Regions from separate parts of the Pseudomonas corni genome, predicted to be linked through region 1. Evidence: riboswitches for the same ligand, from Rfam matches in the RefSeq annotation. Region 1 holds a riboswitch; each other region holds the start of a gene.
What was found. Region 1 has a riboswitch for cobalamin ahead of cobW (cobalamin biosynthesis protein CobW). Riboswitches for the same ligand answer to the same signal wherever they lie in the genome.
Positions count from the first base shown of each region.

Region 1 (5,154 bases):
TCCAGCGCCGTGCTGCTGGCGCAGTTGTTCATGCAGGCGGGTGGTCCGCCAGGGGTGTTCAACGTGGTGCAGGGCTATGGCGCCGAGGCGGGCGCGGCGCTGGCGCTGCACATGAATGTCGACAAGATCGGTTTTACCGGTTCGGTTGAGGTGGGCAAAAAGATGTTCATCTACGCCGGCCAATCGAACATGAAGCGCGTGACCACCGAATGCGGCGGCAAGAGCCCGCAGATCATTCTCGCTGACGTCGCTGATCTGGATCGGGCCGTGAGTTACGCCGTGAACGGCATTTATGCCAATCAGGGTGAGGTGTGCAACGCAGGCTCCCGGTTGCTGGTGCAGGACAGCATTTACGACGCGTTCATCGAGCGATTCAGTGAGGTCGCCCAGGGCCGATATCTGCCGGGCGACCCTTTAGATCCAGCCACGCGCATGGGCTCGATGGTGTCTTTTCAGCAGCAGAAACGCGTGCTGGGCTACATCGACAAAGCCAATGCCGAAGGCGGGCGTCTGGTGTTTGGCGGCGGTATTCCCAAAGGTCTTGAGCATGGCGCCTATGTCAGCCCGACGCTGTATGCCGATGTCAGCCCGCAGATGACCCTGGCCCGAGAAGAAGTGTTCGGTCCGGTGGCGGCGGCGATTCGCGTGACGGGGCTCGACCATGCGCTGGAGATCGCCAACGACTCCATCTATGGGCTGGCGGCCTCCGTCTGGACGCAGAATATCGATAAGGCGCTGACCTTCGCCCGTGATGTAGAGGCCGGAATTGTCTGGGTCAACTGCTTCGATCATGGCGACATGACCCAGCCGTGGGGTGGGTTCAAACAGTCGGGCAACGGTCGTGATCGTTGTCTGGAAGCGCTGACCCAATACTCGCAAACCAAATCGGTGTGGGTGCACCTGGGCGGTTGACGCCTGCCATGTGTCGGGTACAGTCGCGGCGTGTTGATCCTGGGTTGTGCCCGCATTGCGGCAATTCCGACATCAATAAAAAATCATTATTCGCGAGCCATCATGAGTCAGTCCGAGTCCATGCCAAACGACAAACTGCCCGCTGAGGAGGCCGTCGCCGACAAGACTGCGCCGGAACAATCGCCGCTGTTCGCCAGTACGCTGGCCCGCGGGCTGGAGGTGATGATGGCGTTCCGTGCGGGCAATCCGAGCATGAACCTTCCGGAGATCGCCGCCGCCACGGGCATTACCAAAAGCGCGGCCCAGCGTTTTGCCTTCACGCTGGAAACCCTGGGTTATCTGCGCAAGGACCCGCAAAGCAAGCGCTATCAGCTCACTCCCCGGGCGCTGTCCCTGGGTTTCGGATACTTGCAGACCAACAGCCTGATCGATCGCGCCTCGCCCTATCTGCATCAGCTCAACCGCGAATGCCACGAGAGTTGCAATCTGTCAGAACCTGACGGGGATCAAATGGTGTTTGTCGCCCGCTTTCCCAGTCACAACCAGATCATGATCCCGATGCCGCTGGGCCTGAGCCTGCCGATGTACTGCACGGCGTCGGGCCGCGCCTACCTGTCGCGCCTCGATCCCGAGGCTTGCGCAGATCTGCTTGACGCCATGCCCCGACCGTCTCACACCCACGCCACCGTCACCGATATCGATGCCTTATTGAAGAAGATTGCCCAAGCGCGGGAGGAGGGCTACAGCAGCATTGAGGGTGAATACTTCCTCGGCGATATCAGTCTGGCCGCGCCCATTGTGGATGCGGGGGGAATGCCGCTGGGCGCAATCAACATCTCGGTGCCCGCCAGCCGCTGGAGCTTCGAAGACGCCCGCAAAGCCTTTGCGCCGGCACTCATCCATACCGCCCATGCGATTTCCAGTGCCGGCTGGAGTCAACGTTCGGGTGGGTTTCGATAGCCGGGTGCAGAGAATGGCGGTCCCTGTAGGAGCGAACTTGTTCGCGAGGTGGGCTGCCTGACGCATCGCAATCGCCGGCTCACCAACACGTGGGCTCCCGCAATCAAGCGGCGCCCAAGCCCCAGCCATCAACCCGTCATTGACCTGACCATGCCCACTGCGTAGCCTTGCGCAGTCGAGGTTCGCCGGTCTGTGTTCTGTCAGATCGGCGCTAAGAAGGGAATGCGGTCAACGCCGCAGCTGCCCCCGCAACTGTAAACGGTCATGTTCATTGCACAGCCACTGCGCGAGCGGGAAGGCGCGATGAATGCCTGTCGGATTTCAACCAAACCGCCAGCGCCACCGTAAGCCAGGAGACCTGCCTCGACCGGACATTGCGTCCACGCATTCTCACTACAACCGGGCGGGGTGATCCGGTGGCGAATCGAACGGCCAGCGCCCGCGCTGTGCGGTTCTCGTCCCCTTTGCCCGCCGCACCGCCAAAGGGTATCCGATGAAAACACTGGCCAAACTTCCCGTCACTATCGTCACCGGCTTCCTCGGCTCGGGCAAAACCACCTTGTTGCGCCACATGCTCGACAACGCCGAAGGGCGTCGCATCGCCGTGATCGTCAACGAGTTTGGCGAGCTGGGCATCGACGGCGACATTCTCAAGCAATGCACCATCGGCTGCACCGAAGAAGAAGCCACCGGCCGCGTTTACGAGCTGGCCAACGGCTGCCTGTGCTGCACGGTGCAGGAAGAATTCTTCCCGGTGATGCGTGAACTGGTCGCCCGTCGCGGCGACCTCGACCACATCCTCATCGAAACCAGCGGCCTGGCGCTGCCCAAGCCCTTGGTCCAAGCCTTCCAGTGGCCTGAAATCCGCAGCGCCTGCACCGTTGACGCCGTGATCACCGTGGTCGACAGCCCGGCAGTTTTGGCCGGCACCTTCGCCGCGTTCCCGGATCAGGTCGATGCCCAACGCAAACTCGATCCGAACCTTGACCACGAATCGCCGCTGCACGAGCTGTTCGCTGACCAACTGGCGAGCGCCGATCTGGTCATCCTCAACAAAGCCGACATGCTCGACGCCGAATCTCTGGCCGCCGTGCGCGCCGAAGTCGCCGAAGAACTGCCGCCTGCGGTGAAAGTCATCGAGGCCAGCAAAGGGCAGCTGCCGATCAGCGTACTGTTGGGCCTTGGTGCGGAATCCGAGCAGCACATCGACGGCCGCAAAACCCACCACGATCATCACGAAGGTGACGACCATGACGACCACGATCATGACGCCTTCGATTCAATCTCAATTACCCTGCCGCAAGCGGACGAAAGCCTGTTGCTGGACGCGCTGACCCAGGCCGTCGTGCAGCACGGCATCCTGCGCGTCAAAGGTTTCGCGGCGGTTCCCGGCAAGCCGATGCGCCTGCTGGTGCAGGGCGTGGGAACGCGTTTCGACAAGCACTTCGACCGCGCCTGGAAAGCCGACGAAGAGCGCGTCACGCATCTGGTACTGATCGGCCAAGAGCTTGACGCGGCGGTACTCGAAGCCCAATTGCGCGCTGCGGTCACCGTTGTGGCGGTAGAAGGCTAATCCATGCACCTGCTCAGGACCCAGCCCGGCGGTTTCGTACCCGACGACAGCATCGCTGACCTGGGGCAAACCCCCGCCGATCTGGTGATTCTGTGCAGCGGCGACTCGCATCTGGCGTTGCTCGCTGAAACCGCGCAGCAACTGCCTGACGACTACCCCAGTCTGCGTCTGGCCAATCCGATGCAGGTGCAAAACCACGCCTCGGTCGACCTCTACGTGGACGAGGTGCTCCGTCACGCCAAGGTCATCCTGATTTCCCTGCACGGCGGCATTGGCTATTGGCGCTATGGCGTCGAGCGGCTGGTGGAATTGGCGGCGCGGGGAGTGAAACTGATTCTGGTGCCGGGCGACGATCGTCCCGATCCTGAGCTGAGCAGCCTGAGCAATGTCCCGCCGGCAGACGCCGAGCGGCTTTGGCATTTCCTGCGCCAGGGCGGCAAACACAACGCGCTCCAGCTTTATAGGTGCCTGGCGAGTGGCTGGCTGGGTCGCGATTACCCGTGGAGCGAGCCGTCTACGCTGTCGCGCACCGTTATTTATCACCCACACAAGGCCAGCGCTGAACTGAGTGACTGGCAAGCCGATTGGCTGCCGGACCAACCTGTCGCGGCGCTGCTGTTTTATCGCTCGCATTTGCAGGCCGCCAATACCGGGTTTATCGACGTGTTCTGCGAGCGCCTTCTGGCTCAGGGCATCAATCCGCTGCCCATCGCCGTCGCCAGCCTCAAAGAGCCCGCCTGCCTGAGCGCAGTCCAGGACTGGATGGACGAAGCGGACGCCGAGATTATCCTCAACACCACGGGTTTCGCCCAGTCCAGCCCGGAAGCGCCGCATCTGCGGCCGTTTCGCCGCAATATCCCGGTGATCCAGGCGATCTGCGCCCAGGATAACGAACCGGCATGGCAGGCCAGCGAGCAAGGCCTGGGCCCTCGGGATCTGGCGATGCACATTGCGCTGCCGGAACTGGACGGGCGGATCATCAGCCGGCCAATCAGTTTCAAGGACCTGGCCTGGTATAGCGAGCGCAGTCAGTCCGATGTGGTGTGTTATCGCGCCCAGCCCGAGCGCATGGATTTCGTCGCTGAACTGGCGCGGCGCTGGGTGCTGCTCGGCCGCTTGCCCAATCAAGATAAACGGGTGGCTTTGATCCTGGCCAATTACCCGACTCGCGATGGGCGTATCGGCAATGGCGTCGGTCTCGATACCCCTGCGGCGGCGTTGAATATCCTGCGTGCGCTGCAACATGAGGGTTATCCGCTGGCGCCGTTGCCCGAGACGGGCACCGAGCTGATTCACGCGCTGCTGGGCGGGGTCACCAACGACCCCGACAGCCGCGATCAGCGCCCGTGTCATCAAAGCATGGCGATGGCCGAATACCTGGCGGCATTCCAGGCCCTGCCTGAAGCCAATCAACAGGCGGTGATCCAGCGTTGGGGCACGCCGGACAGCGACCCGATGTGCCGCAGCGGCCGGATGATGGTCGCAGGTCTGCGTTATGGCCTGACCTTCATCGGCATTCAGCCAGCCCGTGGCTACGACGTCGATCACAGTGCTGTTTATCACGACCCGGATCTGGTGCCGCCCCACGGCTATCTGGCGTTTTATTTCTGGCTGCGTAAAAGCTATGGCGCCCATGCGGTGATCCATGTCGGCAAGCACGGCAATCTGGAGTGGCTACCGGGCAAAGGCGTGGGCTTGTCGGAACATTG
Region 1 is NZ_JBSKHW010000004.1:267,545-272,698, reverse strand. It holds gene ACWKV9_RS10010 (aldehyde dehydrogenase family protein) at 1-912, shown strand, start outside; gene ACWKV9_RS10005 (IclR family transcriptional regulator) at 1,015-1,872, shown strand; cobalamin riboswitch at 2,034-2,252, shown strand; gene cobW (cobalamin biosynthesis protein CobW) at 2,366-3,445, shown strand; gene cobN (cobaltochelatase subunit CobN) at 3,449-5,154, shown strand, end outside.

Region 2 (5,154 bases), on a different contig from region 1:
ACCCAGACCTGAACAACTCAGTGCGACATCGCTATCGACAAGCGTGGCAGGGTTCATCGGGGGTTCCTTCTACCGATCAGGATCAAGGCAAAGACCGGCGCGCCGACCAATGCGGTGACGACCCCGACCGGGATCACCTGGCCCTTGATCAGGGTTCGCGAAAGCACATCGGCGGCGATCAGAAACACCGCACCGGCCAGCGCACTGGCTGGCAGCAGGCGTGTGTGTTGGGTGCCGGTCAGTAATCGCACGGCATGGGGAATGACCAGCCCGACAAAGCCGATGGAACCGACGATCGACACCATCACCGCCGTGACCAGCGCCGCGCAGCTGATCAGGCATATCTGCACGCGGCGCACGGGAATACCCAGCGACGCGGCCGAATCTGCGCCAAAGGTGAATGCGTCCAGCGCTCGCCGGTGCCACAGACAAATGATTAGACCGATCAGCGCGGTCGGGACGGTCAGCCAAACGGACGGCCAGCGCACACCGCTAAGATTGCCCAGCAGCCAGAACATGATGCCCCGAGCCTGCTCGGCGCTGGCGGACTGGGTGATCAGAAACGCAGTCAGCGCATTGAACAATTGTGAGCCTGCGATACCCGCCAGGATGATTTGCCCGGTAGCGCCGGACGCACCGCTGGCCCGTGCCAGCAACGCCACTACGGCGAAGGCCGTAAGCGCACCGGCAAACGCGCCGACCGACAGAGAAATCAATCCTGCACCCACGCCGAGCAGGGCCACCAACACGGCGCCGGTGGAAGCACCGGCCGAGATGCCGAGCAGGTAGGGATCGGCCAGCGGATTGCGCAGCAGCGACTGCAAAATCACCCCGCAAGTAGCAAGCCCGGTCCCGCAGGCGGCGGCCACCAGGGCCCGGGTCAGACGGTAGTTCCAGACAATGCCTTCATCGATGGGATCAATCAGATAACCGGCGGCCCACAGCTTGTTGGCCAACACCTGAAAGATGACGCCGGGCTCGATATTGGTTTCGCCGATAGTGACTCCTGCCCCCAGCGCGAAGAGCAAGATTGCGAGGGCCAACAGAGTACGGGCAAGCACTGTCGTCATTTCGCAGCGTCGTAGCTGTTGATGGCGTTAGCCAGCGTTTCCAGGCCTTCGAAGGTGCGAGTGCTGGCCTGCATCGCCATGGCGTCGAGGATGATGATGCGGTTGTTTTTTACGGCGTCCATGTTGCGCGTCACCGGGTCGCTGCGCAGGAATTCCAGTTTCTTCTGGTAGTCGTCCGCCGGAAAACGACGGCGGTCCATGCGAGCGATGACCAGAAACGTCGGATTGGCTTTCGCGATGGTTTCCCAGCCAACGGTGGGCCATTCCTCATCGGAGTCCACCACATTGCGCAGGCCCATGGTATTGAGCATGAAGTCTGGAACGCCCTTGTGGCCGGCCACGTAGGGGTCGAGGGCCAGCCCCGGGCTTGAAAACCAGAACAGCGCGCTGGCGTGCTTGAAGGCATTGTTCTGCGCCATGGCGACGGACCGGGCCAGACTCGCCTGCAGTTCGGCATTCAGCTGCTCGCCGCGCGACTGAACGTCAAAGATCTCCGCCAGTTGGCTGATGCTTTTGTAGATGCTCTCGACGCGAAACGCCTCAAGCCGGGTGCCGTCGGCACCAACCGAATTGTCTTTGGCTTCGCAGTCGGAGGGCATCAGATAAGTGGGGATGTTCAGCTCGTGGAACTGCTCCCGGGTGCCAACCGCGCCTTGCGGGCCGACCATCCATTCCAGCTCGACCGCGACCAGTTCCGGGCGTTTGGCGGTGACCGACTCGAAACTCGGTGCATTGTCAGCGAGCCGTTCAATCGCGTCGTTCTGCGCCTTGTATTTAGCCAGCACGTCGTTGAACCACAGGGACGTGCCCACCACCTTGTCACCCAGGCCCATGGCATAGAGCATTTCAGTGCCCGCCTGCCCAATGGTCACGGCGCGCGCAGGCGCATGGGCGAAGGTCAGCGTGCTGCCACAGTTCTGCACCGTCAGCGGGAAATGCGTGGGGGCAGCGCAGGCGAGGGCGGGGAGGGCCAGGGCAGTGAACAGGGTGGCAGCGCGCAGCAACGGCATGTCGCAATCTCCAGTTGAACCGTACACGGAGCAGGGGTACGGACTGGAAACACACACTTGAACGCTGCCATTGATGCAGCGGGGTGCCGGATTTCAACCGGGCACGACCCAAGGGTGTCCTTCCCGGACACCCCGCCGGTTAGTGATTTTGCTTGGCCGGCAGGTCTCCTGACTGGTGCGTCATCACCGGCTCCAGCCTTCCCGGATTCAAACCCAGTGGCAGTTCAGGAGCAGGCTCGGCACCTACAGTTGCGGGGGCAGTTCCGTTTGATGCGTTGGGGGCATCGCGGATTCCCTATTAATCCCGTTCGGGACCGGCGGCGGCATGGTAGTCGATCGTTGGGGGTGGCAACAACCGGCTACTTGCGCATGCGAACTGAGCCCACGGCGTTATGGACCATATTTAGTTCCGGCCCCTTGAGCCACTGCCCGTAATGGTCCTTCAGCTCTTGCTCCCACCCCGCAACTCGGCAAGCGGCGTGCGATCAAAACGCTCGACCAGCAATGTGCTTGGGTTCTCTGCATGCAGGGCGGTGTTGGCGACGTTAAAGCCTTTGGATGCGGCGAAGGTCATGCAGGCAAACTCAATCGCTGGCAAATCGTACTGATCGAATCGGTCGCGGGGCTTGGCCAGGATTAGCATGCCTTTGTCTTGCAAGGTTCGTTTGGGCCGTGCGCCACCCAAGGAGGATCGCTGCTGGCGAATGTTGAGGGTAGTGATGGATGCCTCATCGAGTTGACCGTCGTATACCGCCTCGCAGGCCTCGATAAATTTTGCCAGACCTTTCAACGTCGGAACTGTACCGTGGCCCACACCCTCAGTAGGGTCTCTGGCGGTCCCTGCCATGAGGTTGCCGATGCGGTCGTTGTTGGGCGATTTGAGCAAGTAATCAATAGGGGCCAACACTTCGCCGTAAGCGCGATGAAGCAGGCGCTCGCCCCAACCGTCCGGCATGGCGTCGTTGATGAAGCCAGGAATACCACGATTTTTTGCTATGCCGACAAATGCCTCGGCCCGTAGCGGGTAATTGATGGGGTCGGGCACCCAGCCACCACGCTCCACGTGATCAGGGGCATAGACAAACTCGCCCAACTTTCCATTTAGCGTGAGGCGGCCAAGCGTCAGCACCGCCCCGGTATAAGGGTGCTCCATGTAGATGTAGGCACGGGACATCAGAATGCCTCCGGCTTGGGTTTGGACAATCGGACCCGTTTCGATGCGATGCTCTGGTAAGTGGCGTCACCATCGGTATGACGGGTAATTTGCGAAGTAGTTTCTATCCCGTCGAGCGACGTGAACACGCGCTCAGTGAGGCCCAGTCGCCAGAGCACCAGCATGAATGATCGAAGATCGACCCGTTCCGAGCCGCTCTCAATTTTGCGCAGGGTATGTTCGGAGATTCCTATTGCTGTCTTGAGGTCCGACTGGCGCAGGCCGAGTGAAAGGCGCTGCGCTTTGACGAGAAGGCCTATTCTGCTAAGGCTATCGGCACAAATGACCGGGAAGAAGTTTTCCATAACACGTATAACCGTAAGCTTTAAGTTGGATAAGGCTGACCATAGCACGTATTAAAATTTTAAATGGAACGCTTAATATTCAAAAATATGCGTCTTAATCAGGATAAAGCTTATGCAGATAAGTCTTATATAGCGTGAAAAAAACGCGATGAAGTGATTTTTGCTTGCTCCGACGCTTCACAGCCCACACTCACGACATCGCATTTGAATGCTGCTCATAGCGCTTACGCGCGGCGGTGAAGGCGTCGGAGTTTTCGACCACCCATGTCCACAGCGGGATCATCTGCACCAGCAAACCCATGCCCAATTCAGTGAGGGCGTACTCGACTTTCGGTGGGACTTCGTTGAAATCGCGTCGGGTAATCAGACCGTCACGTTCAAGCTGACGCAGCGTGTGAGTAAGCATGCGTTGGGTGACGCCCGTAAGCTGCCTGCGCAGTTCGGCATGGCGCAACGGGCTCTTCACGCCTAAAGCGTGGACGACGCCCAAGGACCAGCGGTTGCCCGAATGGCCGAGGATGTCGCGCTTGAGGCCGTCTTCGTCTTCGCTCAACGCGGCGCAGGCGGCTTGTGATCTGCGGACCACTTCCTGCGCGTCCAGACCCCGCGGTATCACCGGTGTGCCTACTTCTGGTGCCTCAAGGGGCATGACAAGATCTCCTCTCTGAAGTTGAAAACGCTATCCAGGAGTGACCATGCAAGCTGATCGCACAAACGTCAAACAGCGAATTCTGGTACTGGGTGCCGGTGAGTTGGGGCTCGCGGTGCTGCAGGGTTTGGCGACTCAGGCCGGTAAGCACGATGTGAGTCTCTCGGTGCTGTTGCGTCCTGAATCCATCGACTCCCAGGCACCGTCCAAGCGTACCGAGATCGACAAGATCCGCGAATGGGGTGTGCGGATCGAGCCCGCCGATCTGGTCAGTGCTGAAGTCAGCTCATTGGCCGCCATCTTCGAGCGGTTCGACACGGTGATCAGCTGTGTCGGATTCGCGGCGGGGCCGGGCACCCAGCGCAAGCTGTGCGATGCGGCGTTGCAGGCCGGGGTACAGCGTTTCGTGCCGTGGCAGTTTGGTGTCGACTACGACCTGATCGGGCGGGGCAGTCCTCAGGACCTGTTCGATGAACAACTCGACGTCCGCGACCGGCTGCGGGCTCAGGAACGAACCGGGTGGATCATCATTTCTACGGGAATGTTCACCAGCTTTCTGTTCGAGCCGTCATTCGGTGTGGTGGACAGGGAGCAGGGCCGGGTCAATGCATTGGGGAGCCTGGAGACGGCGGTGACGGTGACGACACCAGAAGATATCGGCCGGTTGACGGCAGCCATTGTGCTGCACCAGCCGTACATCGTTAATCAGGTGATGTACACCGCAGGCGATACCCTGACCTATGGCGAGCTGGCGGCGCTTCTCGAGCGCGTCACCCACAAGCCCTTCAACGCCCATGCGCGAACAGTGCAACAGTTGCAGGCGGATCTTGCGCTTTCCCCCGATGACCAGATGGGCAAGTACCGGGCCGTCTTCGCGATCGGCCGTGGCGTGGCATGGGACACGGCG
Region 2 is NZ_JBSKHW010000007.1:30,961-36,114, forward strand. It holds gene ACWKV9_RS12575 (ABC transporter ATP-binding protein) at 1-57, opposite strand, end outside; gene ACWKV9_RS12580 (FecCD family ABC transporter permease) at 54-1,070, opposite strand; gene ACWKV9_RS12585 (ABC transporter substrate-binding protein) at 1,067-2,080, opposite strand; cobalamin riboswitch at 2,222-2,414, opposite strand; gene ACWKV9_RS12590 (HipA domain-containing protein) at 2,523-3,254, opposite strand; gene ACWKV9_RS12595 (helix-turn-helix domain-containing protein) at 3,254-3,598, opposite strand; gene ACWKV9_RS12600 (winged helix-turn-helix transcriptional regulator) at 3,789-4,247, opposite strand; gene ACWKV9_RS12605 (aromatic alcohol reductase) at 4,294-5,154, shown strand, end outside.
Region 2: another riboswitch for cobalamin. It lies ahead of ACWKV9_RS12585 (ABC transporter substrate-binding protein); the one in region 1 lies ahead of cobW (cobalamin biosynthesis protein CobW).

Region 3 (5,154 bases), on a different contig from region 1:
ACATTTGATTCGATTGAATTTGCAAATGAGGATGATAGAAGGCATAGTCTCGGCTTCTTTACACTCTCGCCACGGTCGTGCCCATGCTGAATCGCTTAGCACCCCTCGTGCCTCTCGCACTTGTTACCCTCTTGTTCGGCTGCGCGGCCCAGATGCCAGCATCGCAACAACAGGTTCAACACCAGAATCTCCAGAATTCGATTACCGCGCAGTCTGCCGCTCAGCGAGCTGATTACGCTTCGGTACTGCAAGACGAAATCGCCACCGAAGATGAGCTGGCGCAGTTTGCTGACAGCAAGCCGTACCAGCTGCCAGCTTTGGCAGACAGCATCCTCGAGCGAGGCAAATCCCTGATCGGTACGCGCTACCGTTTCGGCGGCACGTCGACTTCTTCAGGTTTTGATTGCAGCGGCTTCATCGGTTACCTCTTTCGTGAAGAAGCCGGCATGAGCCTTCCGCGTTCCACGCGTGAAATGATCAACGTCGACGCTCCCCTCGTTAAACGCAACGATCTCAAGCCAGGCGATCTGCTGTTCTTCAGCACCGCAGGCCGTGGTCGTGTCAGCCACGCCGGTATCTATCTGGGTGATGATCAATTCATTCACTCCAGCAGCCGTCGCAGTGGTGGTGTTCGGGTAGACAGCCTGGACGATGCCTACTGGGCCAAGACTTTCATCGAAGCCAAGCGCGCGCTGGCCATGGCACCTTCCCAGGTTGCCGAGACCACGACCGCAATGAGCTCGACTACACTCAAGCGCCAACACCGCTGATACCGGGCGTACAAACCGGAAAACCCCGTTTGTACGCACTTCCAGCTCCTGATTCCTGGGGGCTCAAGCCGCATCCTGTTATAGGTTGTTGTGTTTATGTCGTTACCGGTTCGCCTGATTGTCGTGTCATTGGCTCTGTTGCTGGCTGCATGTGCCAGCCCTCCGCCGCCAGCTCCGAAACGGGTTGCTCCCAAGCCCGTGGTTTCCGCTCCTTCTGACTTTTCCTCCCCGCTTGCTGATGACGTGCTTGTCCGTGCCATTGGGCTGGTGGGCACGCCTTATCGCTGGGGCGGCAATACTCCCGATTCAGGATTCGATTGCAGTGGTCTGATTGGCTACGTCTACCGAGACGCTGCCGGTATCAGCTTGCCTCGTTCTACCCGGGACATGATCACCTTGCGTGGCCCGGACATAGGCCGCAGCCAGTTGCAGACCGGTGATTTGGTGTTCTTCGCCACAAGCGGCGGCTCGAATGTGAGCCACGCGGGGATCTATGTCGGGGAAGGGCGGTTCGTGCATGCACCCGCAACCGGTGGCACGGTCAAACTGGACAGCCTGGACAAGCCCTATTGGCAGAAAGCCTGGCTGAACGCCAAGCGCGTGATTCAGCCTTCGAGCCTGGCGCGGCAATAAAGACCTGAACTATGGTGTGGAAGGGAGCAAGCTCCCCTCCCACAGATTTATCGGCGAATCATTTTGCCGCGCTAGAAGCCTGAGCAGTCTTCGCCGCTGTCACCCGCCAAATCTTGTTGCCGACGTCATCGGCGACCAAAAGCCCGCCGTTATTGTCGTTGATCACGCCAACCGGACGGCCTTGCGCCTTTTCGTCTGAACTCAAAAAGCCTGTCAGCAGATCGACCGGCGTGCCGCTGGGCTTGCCGTCCTTGAATGGCACAAACAGCACCTTGTAACCGCTGTAGGGTTTGCGATTCCACGAACCATGCTGACCGATGAAGAGCCCTTCAGTGAACGGCGCTGGCAAGGTTTTGCCATCAGCGAATGTCAGGCCCAATGAAGCCGTGTGCGGGCCTACTGCGAAATCAGGCGGGATGGCCTTTGCCACAAGATCAGGATTCTGCGGCGTCACGCGCACGTCCACATGCTGGCCGTAGTAGCTGAATGGCCAGCCGTAGAAAGCGCCATCCTTCACCGAAGTCACGTAATCAGGCACCAGATCGCTGCCGATTTCGTCACGCTCGTTGACTGCTGTCCACAGCGCCCCGGTGTGGGGTTCCCAATCCATGCCGTTGGGATTGCGCAGCCCGGACGCGAAGATTCGGTGCGAGCCGTTCGCCGGGTCCACTTCCCAAATAGCGGCACGACCTTCTTCCTTGTCCAGACCGTTTTCACCCACATTGCTGTTGGAGCCAACGGTCACGTAAAGCTTTTTCCCGTCCTTGCTGGCGATGACGTTCTTGGTCCAGTGATGGTTGAGCGTGCCGCCCGGCAAATCGACCACTTTGGTGGGCTCACCGCTGATCGAGGTCTGGCCGGCTTCATAGTTGAAGCTGATCAGCCGATCGGTGTCGGCAACGTAAAATTTGTTACCCACCAGCGCCATGCCAAACGGCGAATTGAGGTTTTGCAGGAACACCGTGCGCGTTTCAGCGACGCCGTCGTGGTCCTTGTCGCGCAACAGGGTGATGCGGTTCGGGCTGGGAACGCCAGCACCGGCGCGGCCCATGACTTTCTCCATCACCCAGCCGCGAATGCCTTTGCCGTCATCGGGTTTGGGTGGCGAATTGGTTTCAGCCACCAGCACGTCACCGTTAGGCAGCACGTACAGCCAGCGTGGATGATCGAGGTTTTCAGCGAACGCGACGACCTGAGTGCCTGGCGCCGCAGTCGGCTTGGCGCCATTGGCCCAGCCGACGGCGGGCGCGATGTTTACGGTAGGGATCAACGTCTTGTTGGGCTCGGGCAGTTTGGGGGATGTGCCCATGCCTTCACTGACTTGCAGTTTCGATGACTCGCCGCAGCCCGCGAGCCCTCCGGCAACCAGCAGCACCAAGACAACCTGAGGTCTGAGCTTGAACATTGTCGATCTCCATTTCGTAGGCATTTAGTATTTTTGTGTATCTAGGTAGAGGTACCTGAGCCTTCTTAGGTTCAACCGGCAACCCGGGTCTGTGCCAAGTGCCGATGGGGAGCCGCATTGATTGACGCTCAAACCTCAACCCTCTACCCTTCGCCACTTGTTTCAGGTGCCCTTCGGACCAGTCTCGACAGGGTGAAACAGGGAAGCCGGTTAGATTCCGGCACTGCCTCCGCAACGGTAAATGAGAAAAGCCACGCACAATGCCACTGTGTTCTCTGAACATGGGAAGGCGCGCGGCCCGAACGTTCGCTCATGAGTCCGGAGACCGGCCTGATCCAATTCCACAGCATTTCGGAGGGCGATGCTCTGCGTCACGGCCTGTCTAACAGGCGCCGTGTTGCCAGTGCCTGCTCGTGCTCTCCGTCTGCGCCTACTTGCCCTCAAGCGGAGAGCTGAGATGAGCGAAACCCCCGAACGCGACGAACGTCACCTGGCGCGCATGCTGCGCAAAAAGGCCGTGATGGACGAGCGTATTGCCAGCGCCCCCAACGAATGCGGGCTGTTGCTGGTGCTGACCGGCAACGGTAAAGGCAAAAGCAGCTCGGCCTTCGGCATGCTAGCCCGCGCCATGGGCCATGGCATGCAGTGCGGCGTGGTGCAGTTCATCAAGGGCCGCAACAGCACGGGCGAGGAGCTGTTCTTTCGCCGCTTCCCCGAACAGGTGCGCTACCACGTCATGGGCGAGGGCTTCACCTGGGAAACTCAAGATCGCCAGCGCGATATCGCCGCCGCCGAAGCCGCGTGGCGCGTGACTCAAGACATGCTCCAAGATCCGAACATCGGCCTGGTGATCCTCGATGAACTCAATATCGCTCTCAAACATGGCTATCTGGATCTTGAGCAGGTGCTTGCCGATCTGCAGTCGCGTCCGCCGATGCAGCACGTGGTTGTGACTGGCCGTGGCGCCAAGCAGGAATTGATCGATCTGTCCGACACAGTGTCGGACATTGCCGTGGTCAAGCACGCGTTTCAGTCCGGCATTCGCGCGCAGAAGGGCATTGAGCTGTGAGTGACCGTTCATGATTCAAGCCAGGCAATGCCCTGCAGTATTGATCGCCGCTCCCGCCTCCGGTCAGGGCAAGACCACCGTTACAGCGGCCCTGGCCCGGTTGCATCGCAATCAAGGCCGCAAGGTTCGAGTGTTCAAGTGCGGACCGGACTTTCTCGACCCGATGATCCTCGAACGCGCCAGCGGTAACTCCGTTTACCAGTTGGACATGTGGATGGTAGGGGAGGACGAAAGCCGACGCCTGTTGTGGGAAGCTGCCGCTGATGCTGACTTGATTTTGATTGAAGGGGTGATGGGGTTGTTCGACGGCACGCCTTCCAGCGCGGACCTGGCGCGACGTTTTGGCGTGCCGGTGTTGGGTGTGATCGACGGCACCGCCATGGCACAAACATTCGGCGCGCTGGCTTTGGGGCTGGCCCGTTATCAGCCGGACCTGCCGTTTGCCGGCGTGCTGGCCAACCGGGTCGGGACCGTGCGCCACGCGCAACTGCTGGAGGGCAGCCTTACCGAAGGCTTGCGCTGGTACGGCGCGCTGTCCCGGGAAACCGGGATCGAACTGCCGAGCCGGCATCTGGGCCTGGTTCAAGCCAGCGAGCTGAACGATCTGGATGTGCGCCTTGATGCTGCAGCCAATGCGCTCGCCAGCACTTGCGAAGTCGCGTTGCCGCCTGCTGTCAGGTTCGATGCACCGGACTTCATTACCGCAGAGCCGCTGCTCAAAGGCGTGCGTATCGCCATCGCCCATGACGAAGCCTTTGCCTTCATCTATGGGGCCAGTCTCGATTTGCTCCGGGCGATGGGTGCTGAGTTGTCGTTCTTTTCGCCCATCCGTGATCAGCAGATTCCCGACGCCGACAGCCTCTATTTGCCGGGCGGTTACCCGGAACTGCACCACGTCGCACTGGGTGAGAACAAACCGATGCTTGATGCGATCCGGCAGCATCATGCCGACGGCAAACCGCTGCTGGCCGAATGCGGGGGCATGTTGTATCTGCTCGATGCCTTGACGGACGTCGATGGTCAGCGCGCCGAGCTGGTTGGCTTGCTCAAGGGCGAGGCGGTGATGCAGAAGCGTCTCGCGGCGCTGGCGCTGCAGAATGTCGAGCTGCCCGAAGGCACCTTGCGCGGCCACACGTATCACCATTCTCTGACCAGCACCGAGCTGCAACCGATCGCCCGAGGCGTCAGCCCCAATGGCGGGCGCGGCGCGGAAGCGGTGTATCGCGACGGCCGAATGACCGCTTCCTACGTGCACTTCTATTTCCCTTCCAACCCCC
Region 3 is NZ_JBSKHW010000001.1:590,917-596,070, forward strand. It holds gene ACWKV9_RS02650 (NAD-dependent deacylase) at 1-8, shown strand, start outside; gene ACWKV9_RS02655 (C40 family peptidase) at 84-770, shown strand; gene ACWKV9_RS02660 (C40 family peptidase) at 867-1,403, shown strand; gene ACWKV9_RS02665 (PQQ-dependent sugar dehydrogenase) at 1,462-2,808, opposite strand; cobalamin riboswitch at 2,956-3,156, shown strand; gene cobO (cob(I)yrinic acid a,c-diamide adenosyltransferase) at 3,266-3,877, shown strand; gene ACWKV9_RS02675 (cobyrinic acid a,c-diamide synthase CobB) at 3,888-5,154, shown strand, end outside.
Region 3: another riboswitch for cobalamin. It lies ahead of cobO (cob(I)yrinic acid a,c-diamide adenosyltransferase); the one in region 1 lies ahead of cobW (cobalamin biosynthesis protein CobW).